2 regions of the Tsukamurella sp. II2bb genome follow, and region 1 is predicted to be linked to the other one. Evidence: riboswitches for the same ligand, from Rfam matches in the RefSeq annotation. Region 1 holds a riboswitch; the other holds the start of a gene.
What was found. Region 1 has a riboswitch for cyclic di-AMP ahead of AC21LY_RS09715 (C40 family peptidase). Riboswitches for the same ligand answer to the same signal wherever they lie in the genome.

Region 1 (7,729 bases):
GTTGTGGCAGGTGCTCCAGATACCCGCTTGAACCACCCCACTACGCTGTGGGCATGGATTGGCCGACGGTTCTCACCGAGCTCACCTCCCAGCGCGATCTGAGCGCGGAGCAGGCGCGGTGGGCGATGACCGAGATCATGAGCGACGGTGCCACCCCGTCGCAGATCTCGGCGTTCGGCGTGGCGATGAAGATGAAGGGCCCGTCGCCCGTCGAGGTGCGGGCGCTGGCCGATGTCATGCTCTCGCTCACCACCCCCGTGCCCTTCGCGGCGCGCGCCGTCGACATCGTCGGCACCGGCGGCGACCGCTCGCATTCGGTGAACATCTCCACGATGAGCTCGATCGTCGTGGCCGCGGCGGGCGTGCCGGTGCTCAAGCACGGCAACCGCGCGGCATCGTCGAAGTCGGGCGGCGCGGACTGCCTGGAGGCGCTCGGCGTGGCGATCGGGCTGAACGCCGACGGTGTCGCACGCACGACCGCCGAGCTGGGCATCGGCTTCTGCCTCGCCTCCGTCTTCCACTCGGGCCTGCGCTTCGCGGGCGCCACGCGCAAGGAGATCGGGATCCCGACGGTCTTCAACGTGCTCGGCCCGCTGGCCAACCCGGGCCGGCCCACCGCGGGCCTGGTCGGATGCGCCTTCGCCGATCTCGCGCCCGTCGTCGCGCAGGCCTTCGCCGACCGCGGCGGGCAGGACCACGTCATCGTCGTGCGCGGCGACGACGGCCTCGACGAGCTGACCACCACGTCGACCTCCACGGTTTGGCGGGTGCAGGAGGACGGGGTGGGGGTCGAGTCCGTCGATCCGCGCGAGCTGGGGCTGCCGCGGGTGACGATGGAGGACCTGCGCGGCGGCGACGCGACGGTCAACGCCGCGATCGCGCGCGCCTTCCTCGCCGGCGAGCGGGGACCCGTGCGCGACGCGGTCCTGCTGAACTCCGCCGGCGCCGTCGCGGCCTACGAGGGCCTGACCGCGGGGGAGCCGGTGCAGGACGCGCTCGCCGCGCACCTGCCGCGGGTCGCCGAGGCGGTCGATTCGGGCGCGGCGGCCGCCCTGCTCGACCGCTGGGTCGCGCTGTCGCAGGAGATCGCGGGCGCGTGAGCGAGACGGGGCTGGACCGGATGCGCGCCGACGCCGCCTCCCGTGGCCTGACGGTGACCGTCCGGGCCCGGCCCGCCGCGCGCAGCCTGGAGGAGGCGGCCGCCCTCATGGACCTCCCGCCGTCGCAGCTGGTCAAGTCCCTGGTCGTGCGGAGGGGCGAGGGTGACTACCTGTTCGCACTGGTCCCGGGCGACCGGTCGATCGCGTGGCCCAAACTGCGCGCCGTGGTCGGCGTGAACCGGTTGGCGATGCCGCCCGCGGACGAGGCGCTCGAGGCCACCGGCTACGAGCGCGGCACCATCACCCCGGTCGGCGCCCGTGGCGGCTGGCCCGTGTACGTCGACGAGCGGATCGCCGGGGCGACGGTGGCCCTCGGCGCGGGTGCCCACGGGTACAGCGCGCTCGTCGAGGCGGACGCGCTCGTCGCCGCGTACGGCGCCGCGGTCGCCGATATTTCGGAATAGAATTCCGTTTCGTGGAATTTCAGGGCGCTCGCCGACTAAACTGATGCGGGTGAGCAAGCGCACCGTTTCCCCCCAGATCGCCCGTTCCTGGCTGCTCGTCCCGGCCTCGCATCCCGAGTTGTTCGCCATCGCCCAGGCGAGCGAGGCCGATGCCGTGATCATCGACATGGAGGACGCCGTCGCGGCCAACGACAAGAAGCAGGCGCGGCTCGACACCGTCGAATGGCTGACCACCGGTCATCGGGCCTGGGTGCGCATCAACGACGCCGCCAGTGAGTTCTGGAGCGAGGACTGCGCCGCGCTCAAGCACTGCGAGGGCCTCGAGGGCATCATGCTCGCGAAGTCCGAATCCGCGAGCCACCTGGACGACACCGCCGACCGCCTGGCCGACGGCACCCGGATTCTCGCCCTGGTCGAGACGGCGCGCGGCGTGCAGAACGTCGCGCAGATCGCGTCCGCCCCGTCCACCTTCCGGATCGCCTTCGGCACCGGCGATTTCAAGCGGGACACCGCCGCGGGCGACGATCCCATCGCGCTCGCCTACGCCCGCTCGCAGCTCGTGATCGCCTCCCGCGCCGCGCGGCTGCCCGCTCCGATCGACGGCCCGACGCTCAACGTCACGCACTTGCCGACCGGCACCGCGCACGCCAAGGAGATGGGCATGTCCGGCAAGCTGTGCCTCACGCACGAGCATGCCGGCATCATCAACGCCGGGCTCAGCCCCAGCGACGCGGACGTCTCCTGGGCGCACGGCTTCATCGACGCCTTCGAGAAGTCGGGCGGCAAGATCACCGACGGTTCGGACCTGCCGCGGCTGGCCCGCGCGCAGAAGATCGTCCAGCAGGCCGCCGACTTCGGGATCGAGGCCGACGCCGCCGAGGTGAGCCACAGCGGCTACTGACCTACTGGCCGCGGCGGGGCGGTCGGTCCCCGGTCAGTTCCCGATGTCGAACCCCGCGTCGACGTCCGCCGAGGAGTACTCGCGGAAGGCGATGTGGGTGGACGTGCTCGCCACGCCGTCGATGCGGTTGATCTTCTCGGTGACCACCGCGGCGATCTCGTCGTGGTGCCGCACGCGCACCTTCGCGATCAGGTCGATGTCTCCCGCGCACGAGTAGACCTCGGTCACGCCCTCGACGTTCGCGACGGCCTGCGCGGTTTCGGGGATGCGGTGCACGTCGGCGTTGATGAGGACGATCGCGGTGATCACGTACGCGGCCTTTCGTTCGCTCTACTCACGCGGCATGCGTGACCTCCTCACTGTATTGCCTTGCCGTCCCTCGCGGATGCGCCGCCGCCGCGCGGGCGTCGCGCCCCGCCTCGGAGGCGCGCCCGGCCCACTCCAGCCAGCGGCCCGCGCCGGAGACGGGCTCGGCCCACGCGCCTTGCACGTCGACGATGCGCGTCCCCGGGCGCAGCGCCCAGCGGCGCAGCAGCGCGGCCTCCTCGGGGCTGGCGCCGTGCAGGATGTCGGCCGGGAAGAGGGTGTCGGGTACGTCCGGCGCGGCCAGGGGATCACCGCCGGCCTCGTAGACCGCCTCCGCGCCGGCCCGCAGGCGCTCGAAGACCGGCATCGGGGGCACCCCGCGGGGTGCGACCCCGGCCGCCGCGAGCCGGCCGTGCCGGACGATCGACAGCTCCCAGCCGCCGCTACCGTCCGGGTGGGCGATCGACAGCTCCGCCACGCCGGCGAAGGCGAGCAGGGCGTGCGAGCGGGCCACCGCGTCGACCAGCCGGGCCGCACGATCGCGCAGCCGCGCCGCCGATTCGAAGAACTCCCGCTCCGCCAGCGCCGCCAGGCGCGCCTCCAGCGCGCCGAAGACCTCCGACGAGGCGCCGGTCAGCGCCGCGGTCGCCCGGTCCGCCCGGGGCCGGTACAGCGCCGCCGGCTCGGGCGCGGCGGTCGAGGCCAGGCACCCGCCGAGGGGACGCGCCCCGTCGGGCCCGAGGGCGCAGGAGTGCACGGCCCCGGCCCGCAGCCGCGTGGCGCACGTGCGGAGCCCACAGGTCTCCGCGAGGAGCTCCGCCAGATCCGCCGCGTCGGTCCGCGAACGGACCGGGCCGATGCACGGCGTGCCCGGCGGCGCGGCCCGGCGCACGGCGAGCCGGGGGAAGGGCTCCGCGGTCAGGCAGATCCACCAGCCGCGTTTCGGGTACTTCGACCGGCGGTTGTACGGGGGAGTGTGTGCCGCGATGAGGCGCAGCTCCCGCGCCGCCGCCTCGAGCGCGTGCGCGCACTCCACGTGGTCCACCCGCTCCGCGAGGCCGACCATCTCCTTGATCCGGCCCCGCGTCTCCCCGGAGGTGAAGTAGCTGCGCACGCGCCGGCGCAGGTTCCCCGACGTGCCCACGTAGAGCACCTCGTTGCCCGGCCCCCGGAAGAGGTACACGCCGGGCCGTTCCGGGAGCGGGTCCGCCAGGTGGCGCTTGGCGCGCTGCTGCGGGGTCACGGTGGGCAGGTGCCCGCGCAGCTCCCCGAGGGTGTGGATGCCCTGGTTGCCCACCCGGCCGATCAGCCCGTGCAGTACCTCGACGGTGGCGCGGGCATCGTCGAGCGCGCGGTGGTTGGGCGTGGTCTCGGTACGGAACAGCCGCGCGAGCTCGCTGAGCTTGACCGACGGTGCCTCGTCCCGCGTGAGTACCCGCCGAGCCAGCTGGACCGTGCACAGCGACGCCGGCTTGGGCCACGGCGTGCCGGTAGCGGCCGCGGCGGCCTTGAGGAAGCCGAGGTCGAACCGGGCGTTGTGCGCCACCAGGACCGCGCCGTGCGCGAACTCCAGGAAGGACGGCAGGACCGACTCGATCCGCGGGGCGCCGGTGACCATCGCGGTGGTGATGCCGGTGAGGTGGGTGATGTGCGGTGAGATCCCCCGTCCCGGATCGACCAGGGTGGCGAACTCGCCGAGCACCTCGCCGCCGCGCACCTTGACCGCACCGATCTCGGTGATCGCATCGCCGCCCGTGGGGGAGCCTCCGGTGGTCTCCAGATCGACCACGACGAAGGTCACCTCCCGCAGCGGCGGATCGACGACATCCGTCGCGCACTCGTCCAGGCTCAGCTGCATGCCGTGACCGTAGAACACCCCACCGACAGGTTCGGCCCGACCGAACGGGCGCGCGAAACATGTCAGTCGGTGCGGCTAGCGTCGCAGCCGATCGAGACCGATGACGAAGGGAAACACCATGGCACTGCATGTCGACTGCTCCGTCTGCCCCGCCCGGCCCCGGGCGTGCGGCGACTGCTCCGTGGGGCTGCTGCTCGGCCCGGTGGTCGTCGCCGCGCCGTCCGTCCCCTCGTCCGGTCCGACACGGCCGCGGGTCCCTGAGGAGCGGGTTGAGAGTTCAACGATCACGGCGGATCCGGGCCTGCGCGAGGCCATCGCGGCGTTCGCGGGCGAGGGGATGCTGCCGCGCCTGCGAATCGTTCCTGACCAGGTGAAACGCGCCGGATGACGGGCGCCCCCAGGGGAACCCCGGGGAACTTTCACGGCGGATTCGGCGCGTTCGGCTAGACAGGTGCGTTTCCATTTCGTAATCTTTCTGAGACCTTGCGGAGGTGCCCGGGGCGAAAACCGCCCCGTCTCCCGAGGTCACCGCCTAAGAGGCCGCACGGCCTCGCCGGGGACCCACACGTGTTATCCGGGGTGAATCGCCGGAGGCTCACGCCTCCGGGGTAGGGCATCTTCCTCGCCCGAACCCGTCAGCTAACTCGGTCGGCGGTCGGGAAGAAACTTAGGAGAATCGCTTCGTGGCGAAACACCGACTTCAGCCGCAGCCCAGCCGGGGCGCCACCGCCGCCCGCGGTGCACTGGCAGCGGGTGCCGTGACCATCGGTACGTTCGCGGCCCCCACGGCCGCCTTCGCAGCTCCCGCGCCGGCTCCCGCAGCGCCGGTTCCGGCCCCCGGAGCGCCCGTCCCCGCGGCGCCCAACGCGAAGCCCGCCGTCAAGCCCGCTCCGGCGGCCGCCGTCAAGCCCGGCGTGGCACCTGCGGCGCAGGGGAAGCCCGGCGCGCCGGCGAAGCCCGCGCAGACCGTGGCCACTCGCAACACCGCCGCGCGCCCCGATGTGGTCAGCGGCGTGTCCATCGCCCCCAAGCCCGGCATCACCACCGTCGCCGGTGTGCAGCCCGGCGGTGCCAAGGCCCAGGTCGTCCAGGCGGCACTGTCGCGCACCGGCCTGCCCTACTCGTACGGCTCCGCCGGCCCCAACTCGTTCGACTGCTCGGGCCTGGTCTACTGGTCCATGAAGCAGGCCGGAATCACGGTTCCCCGCGACAGCTGGGGCCAGCTCGGCGGCGGGCGTTCGGTGCCGATCTCGGACCTGCAGCCCGGCGACATCGTGATCTACAACGGCGGCAGCCACGCCGCGCTGTACATCGGCAACGGCAAGGTCGTGCACTCGGTGAACTACGGGATCCCCGTCAAGGTGAGCCCCCTCAACGAGATGTCCGTGTACTCCGCTCGTCGGTACTGACGTAACCTGGCAACGATTGCCCTCGCAATCGCGCTCCAGCTTCGGAAGGACTCGCTCGGCCGTGTCATCGACGTTCCATCCCCGCTCTTCTGCCGCGCGCGGCGCCGCCGCGTCGGCGGCGCTCGTCCTCGTCGCGGGCCTGACCGTGGTCGGGAGCGCCACCGCCGATCCCGATACGGCCGACGCCGCACTGAAGCAGTACCAGGCGCTCTCGGAGCAGGCCTCCGGCACGAACGAGGCGGCCAAGGCCGCCCAGGAGGAGGCCGACAAGGCCGCCGCGGCCAAACGCGCCGCGGACGCGACCCTGGTCGCGGCGAAGCGTGAGATCGCCGCCGTGCAGGCGCGGCAGGCGGCGCTGCAGCCCCAGATCGACGCCGTGATCGTCGCCAACTACAAGGGCGCGCGCACCAACCGGACGTACGCGCTGCTCGTGAGCGATTCTCCGCAGCAGATGCTCGACCAGATGTCCACCCTCGACTTCATCAACCGGGACGTCGTGGCCACGGTCGACGCCTACAAGAAGTCGAAGGCCGCCGCCGAGTCCGCCGCCACCCGCGCGTCGGAGGCGGCGAAGTCGGCCGAGTCAGCCCGCACCGACGCCGAGCGCAAGGTCTCCGATCTCAAGCAGAAGAAGTCGCGCCTGGCCCAGGAGATCGCCCGGATCAAGGCCATCTACGACCGCCTGACCGGTGCGCAGCGCCAGACGCTGATCGGCCCGCCGACCCCCTTCGATCCGAGCAAGGTGCCGGCGGGGAGCACGGCCGAGCTCGCGGCCGTGCGCGCCGCGCTGACGCGGATCGGCTCGCCCTACTCCTTCGGCGCCACCGGTCCGGGCCAGTTCGACTGCTCGGGCCTGATGGTGTGGGCCTACCAGCAGGCGGGGAAGTCCCTGCCGCGCACGTCCCAGGCGCAGCTGGCCGGCGGGCGGCCGGTGTCGCGCGATCAGCTGCAGCCGGGCGACATCGTCGTCTACTACTCGGCCGCCACGCACGTGGGCATGTACATCGGCGACGGCAAGGTCGTGCACGCGTCCACCTACGGTGTGCCCGTCAAGGTCGTCCCGGTCGACGCGGCGGGCCCCTACAAGTCGGCGGTCCGCTACTAGCTAGGCTTGGTCACCATGCCGCGCACGCTGCTGGTCACCAATGACTTCCCGCCCCGGCCCGGTGGCATACAGACCTACCTCCAGGCCTTCGTCCGGCAGTTGCCCGCTGACGAGATCGTCGTCTACGCCTCCCGCTGGCGCGGCAGCGAGGAGTACGACGCGGCGCAGCCCTTCGAGGTCGTCCGGCACCCGACGACGCTGCTGCTGCCCACTCCGGACGCCTTCGCCCGCGCCCGCGACCTGGTGCGCGGCCTCGACATCGACACCGTCTGGTTCGGTGCCGCCGCGCCGCTGGCCCTGCTGGGGGCCCCGCTCAAGGACGCGGGCGCGCGGCGCACCGTCGCGTCCACGCACGGCCACGAGGTGGGCTGGTCGATGCTGCAACCCTCGCGCGCCTGTCTGCGCCGGATCGGCGACACCACCGACGTCACCACGTTCGTGAGCAAGTACACCCGCGGCCGGTTCGCCGCAGCCTTCGGCCCGCGGGCCGCGCTGGAGCACCTCCCGCCCGGCGTCGACACCGACGTCTTCAAGCCCGACGATGCCGCCCGCGCGGCCCTGCGGGCGCGGTACGGGCTGGGCGCCG
Region 2 (7,729 bases), on a different contig from region 1:
CACGATGAACGGGGTTCCTCGATGATCAAGCCCAGCCCGAAACTGCTCCTCGTCGGAGCGGCCTACCTCGTGGCGGTGGCCGTGCTGTTCGCCTTCACCTTCGTCGCGGCCCTGGACAAGCGGGATCGGCCCGCGCCGCGTCCCACGCTGCAGGCCACCGTCGGGACGACGCTGCTCGACGTCGCGCCGATGCAGTTCTGCACCAACGTGCAGGCGGCGACCTGCGACGTGCCGCAGCGCCCGGTCAAGCTGCCCGTCGAGTTCGGCCAGGCGATCGTGATCTCGCTGCCCGAGTACATCACCGGCCGCCCGTGGTTCCTCACGGTCCAGCGGTACGACGCCCGGCGCGGTGAGGCGCGGCTCGACACGATCACCCACGTCGATCCCGCCGAGGCGACGCTGGTGCTCAAGTCCACCGCGGACCTGTGGGTCGCCGCCGTCGAGATCAACGTCCCGTCGCAGTATCAGGACGCCGCGGGCAACCTCATCGCCCAGGCGGTCTGGGGCATCGACACCACGCCGAAGGACTACGCACTGGTCCAGAAGCGCTAGCCGCCGCTCTCCCCCCTGCACTCGCTGGCTTTCACTGGGGGACGGAACGTCGCGCGGGGGTCAGCCGGTCCCCGACGCCGCGCCACAGGGGAATCGGCTTGTGGTGGGGGACATCTGGCGTGCGGTGGGGGAATCGGCGCCGCGTGGGGGTCAGCCGGTCCCCCACCAGTCGAGCGGCTTCTGGCAGGGGAGCGAACGCGCGAGCCGCCTTTCGGCGCCGCGCGGGGGACGACGGCGTGGCGAGGGGATACCCGCGAGGGGGACGTGAGCGACGCCGGTTCCGCCGGTATGCGGGGACCTATCCATGCAGTTGCAGCGGAGCGCCCGGCTTGACCGCGCCGAGTCGGACCACGCGGCCCGCTGCGTTCGCGCCGGTCCAGCGGGGTATGCGCGGCACGCATGACCCCGCCGCCAAAACATGATTTGACCTGCACGTTCAGGAGGTATGCGTCCCACGCATGACCTTTTCCGAACGACGACGGCCTCAGCCACCGCCGTGAGCCACCACCCGTCGACCACCGCCCCGACGCCCGGCGACGCGACGCAGCGGACCGACTACGAATCCAGCTCGCGCGCGATCTCCCGCAGCACCTTGGCGATCTGCTCCGACGCCTTGCGGTCCGGGTAGCGGCCCTTGCGCAGCTCGGGCTGCACGCCCACGTCGAGGAGCTGGATCATGTCCTCGATCAGCACGTTCAGGTCCTCCGCGGGCCGACGGTTCGCCGCAGGCCGGCGGCCGCGCTGCGCACCGGCCGCCGCCGCGCCCCGCGAGACCGACGGTGCGGGCTCGAGCACCGTCACCGTCAGCGCCTGGGGACCGCGGCGCCCCGCGGCCATGCTGAACTCGACCCGCTGGCCCTGCCGCAGGCCGTCAGCACCGTCGGGCAGCGCCGACGCGCGGACGTATACGTCCTCCCCGCCCTCCTGGGAGAGGAAGCCGAAACCCTTATCCGCGTCGTACCACTTGACCTTGCCGGTAGGCACTCTCGTCACCCGCTCTGCTCTCAAGAACAACAAAACGCGCCCCGCGAACTGCGGGACGCACTGAAGCTAGTCTAGACGTGTGGGCAAGTTGGTTTCCGTCGCCGTCTCCGTCTCGATCGCACTCTTCGCGATCGGGCTGATCGCGGTCGGCGCCCTGTTCCTCACGCCGCTCCTCGCGGGCGGCGCCACCGCCCCCACCTGGGTGTACGCGTTGACGCCGCTGGCGCCGGTCGGCTTCCTGGTGGGGATCGTCGCGGTGATCGCCGGCGGCCGCGTCGGAGACGGCGAGGAACGGCCGTGAAACCGCTGGTCGATCGCTACGGGCGGGTCGCCCGCGACCTGCGGGTCTCCCTCACCGACCGGTGCAATCTGCGGTGCACGTACTGCATGCCCGCCGAGGGCCTGCCCTGGCTGGCGAACGAGCACGTCCTGACGGGGCCGGAGATCGACCGGCTCATCGCGATCGGCGTCCGGGACCTCGGAATCACCGAGATCCGATTCACGGGCGGCGAGCCCCTACTACGGGCCGACCTCGACCGGATCATCGCGCACGCCGCCACTCTCGAACCGCGGCCCGAGATCTCCCTGACCACGAACGGGCTGTCCCTGGCCCGGCACGCGGCGAAACTCGCCGGGGCCGGCCTGGACCGGGTGAACGTCTCCCTCGACACGGTCGACCGCCAGGAGTACGCGAAGGTCACCCGGCGCGACCGCCTCGACGACGCCCTGGCCGGCCTGCGGGCCGCCGCGGAGGCCGGGCTGACCCCGGTCAAGGTCAACGCCGTGCTCGGCCCTGGGCGGCTCGGCGACGCGCGACCGCTGCTGCGCCTGTGCCTCGACGCCGGCTACGAGCTGCGGATCATCGAGCACATGCCGCTCGACGCCGACCACACCTGGGACCGGAGCACCATGATCACGGCGGAGCAGATCCTCGCCGAGCTGCGCCGCGAGTTCACCCTCACGCCCGACGGGGAGCCGCGCGGCAGTGCGCCCGCCGAGCGCTTCCTGGTCGACGGTGGCCCGGCGACGGTGGGCGTCATCGCCTCCGTGACGCGACCCTTCTGCGGCGACTGCGATCGGGTGCGCCTCACCGCGGACGGCCAGATCCGCACCTGCCTGTTCGCGGCGGAGGAGACCGATCTCAAGCCGCTGCTCCGGGGCGGCGCGAGCGACGGGGAGATCGCGGACGCGTGGGTGGCCGCGATGCTCGGCAAGCAGGCCGGGCACGGCATCGACGACCCGACCTTCCTGCAGCCGGCGCGCCCGATGAGCGCGATCGGGGGCTGAGAGGTGCTGATCCGGTACTTCGCCGCCGCCCGCGCGGCGGCGGGCGTGCCCGAGGAGACGGTGGCCGTGCCCGACGGGGCCACGGTCGCGCAGGTCGCCGTCCTCCTGGCCGCCCGGCACCCCGGGCTGGGCGCCGTGCTCACGCGGTGCAGTTTCCTGCTCGACGAGGTCGCGGTGCGGGACGTCGACGCCCCCGCGACCGGGTCGATGCTCGACGTCCTGCCGCCCTTCGCCGGCGGCTGACATCCTTAGCCGACGCTGGTGATGTCCATCACATTCTGCAAAATCACGGTCCGGTAACGGTTGGGCCACGGGGCGGGGTCTGTTACCGTCGCTGGGGGCCGCAGCAGTGGCCACCCGATCGGTCGCAGCGCAGAGCTTCGTCCAGTGGCCGATCCGGGACGGGCACCGAAGATCTACACCTGGACGAAGGCGGAGGAACCACCGCGACCGCACGGTCGCAGGGCACACGCCCTAGGGGTCAAGCCGGGACACCGGCCGAGCAGCCTCTCGCTCGAACCCGACAGCTAACTTCGCACGCGCGTAGAGAGGAAAGACTTCACCACGATGACCGGTCGTCACCGCAAGCAGTCCACTACCAGCCTGAGCGCCGCCAAGGTCGCCGCCGCCGGCGCGATGCTCGGTGGCGCGGGTCTCGCGCTCGCCGCACCCGCCGCCAACGCCGCCCCCGATTCCCAGTGGGACCAGGTTGCCGCCTGCGAGTCCGGCGGAAACTGGTCGATCAACACCGGCAACGGCTACCACGGCGGCCTGCAGTTCAGCCCGTCGACGTGGGCCTCCTACGGCGGCACGCAGTTCGCGCCCACCGCCAACCAGGCCAGCCGCGCCCAGCAGATCGCGATCGCCGAGAAGGTCCTCGCCGGTCAGGGCAAGGGCGCGTGGCCGTCGTGCGGCCGTGGCCTCGGCGCGGCCACTCCGCGCACCGTCTCCCCCACGGACACCGGTACCGCCACCAAGCCCGTCACGAAGCCGGTTTCCGCGCCCGCCGCGAAGCCGGTCGCCAAGCCCGCCACCAAGCCGGTGGCGAAGCCCGCCACCGCGCCGGCCGCCAAGCCCGTCGCGAAGCCGGGCGGCTCGGTCAACGCGCAGTACGTCAACCAGGTCATCTCGCAGGCCCAGAGCGGCGGCAAGCAGGTCGATCCCGCCGTGCTCGCCGCGCTGCAGCAGGCAGCGGCCAAGGGCTACTGAGCCCGGAGCAGCACAGAGCGTCCCGAAGGGGCCGACGGCATCGCGCCGCCGGCCCCTTCGGCGTTTCCGGGGATGCGACGGGGCCGGTCCGGTTCCAGGGACGTGACGGGTCCGGCTGAGCGCTACGCGCTGCCGACCCACTCGTCGGTGCCATCGAGGAACAGCTGGTGCTTCCAGACCGGGAGCGCCTCCTTGACCGCGTCTACGATGCGGGCGCAGGTCGCGAAGGCCGCCGCACGGTGATCGGCCGAGACCGCCACCACGAGCGCCGCGTCGCCGATCTTCAACGGACCGACGCGGTGCGAGACCGCGACGGCCCGGACGCCCTCCGCGGCGTCCGCCTCGGCCTGGACGACCTCCGCGATGACGCGCCCCGCGGTGGGATGCGCCGAGTACTCGAGCCGGGTCACACCCCGTCCGCCGTCGTGATCGCGGACGGCGCCGATGAAGCCCACCACGGCGCCCGCCTCGGCGCGCGCGACCGCGGCCTCGTGCGTGGCCAGGTCGATCGGCTCCTCCGTGACCACGGCCAGGACCACGTCAGCCATGGTCGCCGCCGCGGATCTGGTCCAGGGCGTGGTGCAGCACCCCGTCGAGCACGGCCAGACCGTCCCGGACGCCCCCGGACGAGCCCGGCAGGTTCACCACCAGCGACGTCCCTGCGACGCCGGCGAGGCCGCGGCTGAGCACGGTGGTCGGTACGTCGGGCAGGCCGGCCTGCCGGATGGCGTTGGCCAGGCCGGGGATCTCGAAGGTGAGGGCCCCACGGGTCTCCTCGGGCGTGCGGTCCGTCGGCGTGAGGCCCGTGCCACCCGTGGTGAGCACCACGGCGTCGCCGCGGCGGACGGCGGAGCGGATAGCCGCGCCCACCTCCTCGCCGTCGGGCACCACGACGGGGCCGTAGACGTCGAAGCCGCGTTCGCCGAGCCAGCCGGCGATGACGGGCCCGGTGGTGTCCGCACGCTCCCCGAGGGAGGCGCGGGTGGACGCGACGACCACGGTGGCGCAGCGGTCGCGGGACGGGCGGAGGGGTTCGGTCATCATCTCTCCCAGTGGCCGGTCTTGCCGCCGTCCTTGGTGAGCACGCGGACGTCCGTCATGACGGCGGCGGGGTCGAGGGCCTTGACCATGTCGTGCAGGGTCAGGCCGGCCACGGCGACGGCGGTGAGCGCCTCCATCTCGACGCCCGTCCGGCCGGTGCAGCGCACCGTGGCGGTGACGGCGATCTCGGCACCCGACGGCTGCAGGTCGACGGTGACGCCGGAGATCGGCAGCGGGTGGCACAGCGGAATCAGGTCGGCCGTGCGCTTGACCGCCATGATGCCCGCGATGCGGGCGGTGGCGAGCACGTCGCCCTTCGGGACCGCGCCGTCGGCGATGGCCGCGACGACGGCCTCGGTGGTGCGGAAGGTCCCGGCCGCGACCGCCGTGCGAGCGGTGACGGCCTTGGCGGAGACGTCGACCATCCGCGCGGCGCCGGTCGCGTCGATGTGCGAGAGGCCGTCCTCCCGCGCGTCGTCGTGCCGGGCCGCGCCGTGGTCGCCGGGAGCGGAGCCTGAGCTCAGCGGTTGATCCGGGTCGACGGGTGCACGTACGGGACGTGCTGCTGGGGGAACTCCAGCTCGCCGAACGGCGACAGGGCGCCGACCAGCGGGGCCACCAGCTCGGTCACGGCATGGTCGGCCGTGCCCTGCTCGGCACCGGGCCAGCCGTTGTCGACGTACTCGGCCTTCTTCGCATTCGAGGTCTCAGACACGCCGCTATTCTGACATGCCCCGGCCTCTACGCTGTATCGGTGAGCAGTAATACGTCGTCGACGGGGCCCGCGGCGTGGCTGCGCGGCCGCACCGACGCCGAGATCGCGGCGCTCCTGGACGCCCGGCGCGACGTGGCGACGCCCGTGCCTGCCGGCTTCCCGGTGCTCGCGAGCCGCCTGCTGAGCCCCTCCTCGCTGGGCCGCGTCGCGGAGCGGCTCACCCTCCTCGACCTGGCCGTCCTCGAGCTGGTGCTCGCCGAGGAACTGGACGCCGACGCCCTCGCCCGCCGGCTCCGGGGCCGCGCGCTGAAGGCGCAGGTGCTCGCCTCGGCCGGGAAACTGCGCGACCTGGCCCTGATCTGGGGCGACGATGTCCTGCGCACCTCGCCCGCCGTCCGGGAGGCGCTGCCCTGGCGCTCCCCGCAGCTCCTCGCGCCGCCGGACCCGGCGGCGATCGACGCAGCGCTCGCGGCCGCCGGCGAGGACGAGCGCGCCCTCCTCGACCGCCTCGCCGAGGGCTCGCCGAGGGGCCGCACGGCCGCCGCGGGCCCCGGCACCCCGCCCGACCATCCGGTGCAGCGCATGCTCGCCTCGGGGCTGCTCGCGCTCGTCGACCATCAGACCGTCGAGCTGCCGTGGGAGGTGCGGGCCCGGCTGCGCGGCGAGCTCCCGCTGGGTGCCTCCCTCAAGCCGCCCGTGCTCGACGGTCCGCCCGTCCCCGGCCCCGACGGTGCCGCCGCGGTCGCCGCGCTCGAGCTGCTGCGCCACGCCGACGACGTCCTCGACGTGCTGGGCGCGGTACCCGCGCAGCGGGTGAAGGCCGGCGGGATCGGCATCCGCGAGCTGCGCCGCGTCGCCAAGGCAGCGGGGCTCACCGAGGACCGCGCCGCACTGCTGCTGGAACTGCTGGCCGCCGCGGCGCTGATCGCCGAGGGCGAGCTCGACGGCGAGGAGGACTCCGTCTTCGCGCCGACCGTCACCGTCGACGAGTGGCAGCGTTCCGCGCCCGCGGACCGGTGGGCGCTGCTCGCCCGCACCTGGCTGGAGCTGCGCCGCCAGCCCGCGCTGATCGGCACCCGCGGCGAGGAGGGCATCGTCGGGCCGCTGCACCGGGCGGCGCGCAGCACCGTCGCGCCGCAGGACCGCGCGGCCGTGCTCGACGCCCTGGCCCTCGCCCCGCCCGGGGTCGCGCCCGGACGGCAGGACCTGCACGCGGCCGTGCGGTACGCGCATCCGTCCTGGTACCGGCGGCTCACGCTGGACGCGATCGGCGATATCGTCGCGCAGGCGCAGATCGTGGGGCTCGTCGCGGGCGGCGCCCTGACCGCGGCCGGCCGGGCAGCGCTCGAGAACGACCCCGCGGAGGCGATGGCCGCGGCGCTGCCGAAGCCGGTCGAGGAGTTCCTGCTCCAGGCCGACCTCACGCTGACCATCCCCGGCCCCACGACGCACGACTTCGCCGCGGCGGTCGCGCTGGTCGCCGACCTGGAGTCGGCGGGCGGCGCCGCCGTGTACCGCGTGACCGACGCGTCGGTGCGCCGCGCGCTGGACGCCGGACGGACGTCCGCCGAGGTGCACGCCTTCTTCGTCGCGCACTCGGTGACGCCGGTGCCGCAGGGCCTGACCTATCTGGTCGACGACGTCGCGCGCCGGCACGGAGCGCTGCGCGCGGGCGTCGCGGCCTCCTTCCTGCGTTCGGAGGATCCCGCGCTCATCGCCGCGGTCCTGGCCTCCCCCGCCGCGGAGGCGCTCGCACTGCGGGCCGTCGCGCCGACGGTGCTCGTCGCCCAGGTCCCGCTGTCCGACCTGGTCGCGGGGCTCGCCGCCGCCGGCTTCACCGCCGCCGCAGAGGATTCACGGGGCGTCGTCGTCGACCTGCGGCCCGCCGCGATCCGGCTGCCCGCGCCGCGGGTCCGGCCGCCGGCCGCGCAGCCGACCCTC

Region 2: linked by a shared signal. The riboswitch ahead of AC21LY_RS12685 (transglycosylase family protein) and the one ahead of AC21LY_RS09715 (C40 family peptidase) in region 1 are both predicted to bind cyclic di-AMP.

What each region holds. Positions count from the first base shown of each region.
Region 1 covers NZ_JBYPZI010000003.1:248,585-256,313, forward strand. The annotation lists gene AC21LY_RS09680 (hypothetical protein) at 1-31, shown strand, start outside; gene trpD (anthranilate phosphoribosyltransferase) at 54-1,100, shown strand; gene AC21LY_RS09690 (aminoacyl-tRNA deacylase) at 1,097-1,564, shown strand; gene AC21LY_RS09695 (HpcH/HpaI aldolase/citrate lyase family protein) at 1,608-2,465, shown strand; gene AC21LY_RS09700 (Lrp/AsnC family transcriptional regulator) at 2,499-2,774, opposite strand; gene AC21LY_RS09705 (DEDD exonuclease domain-containing protein) at 2,800-4,629, opposite strand; gene AC21LY_RS09710 (hypothetical protein) at 4,748-5,017, shown strand; cyclic di-AMP (ydaO/yuaA leader) riboswitch at 5,149-5,298, shown strand; gene AC21LY_RS09715 (C40 family peptidase) at 5,313-6,038, shown strand; gene AC21LY_RS09720 (C40 family peptidase) at 6,100-7,143, shown strand; gene AC21LY_RS09725 (glycosyltransferase family 4 protein) at 7,159-7,729, shown strand, end outside.
Region 2 covers NZ_JBYPZI010000005.1:57,962-65,690, reverse strand. The annotation lists gene AC21LY_RS12715 (MFS transporter) at 1-8, shown strand, start outside; gene AC21LY_RS12710 (DUF2771 family protein) at 22-552, shown strand; gene AC21LY_RS12705 (cold-shock protein) at 1,108-1,536, opposite strand; gene AC21LY_RS12700 (hypothetical protein) at 1,616-1,837, shown strand; gene moaA (GTP 3',8-cyclase MoaA) at 1,834-2,823, shown strand; gene AC21LY_RS12690 (MoaD/ThiS family protein) at 2,827-3,066, shown strand; cyclic di-AMP (ydaO/yuaA leader) riboswitch at 3,235-3,379, shown strand; partial or broken gene AC21LY_RS12685 (transglycosylase family protein) at 3,391-3,879, shown strand; gene AC21LY_RS12680 (molybdenum cofactor biosynthesis protein MoaE) at 4,155-4,580, opposite strand; gene AC21LY_RS12675 (MogA/MoaB family molybdenum cofactor biosynthesis protein) at 4,573-5,073, opposite strand; gene moaC (cyclic pyranopterin monophosphate synthase MoaC) at 5,073-5,498, opposite strand; gene AC21LY_RS12665 (hypothetical protein) at 5,594-5,788, opposite strand; gene AC21LY_RS12660 (helicase-associated domain-containing protein) at 5,828-7,729, shown strand, end outside.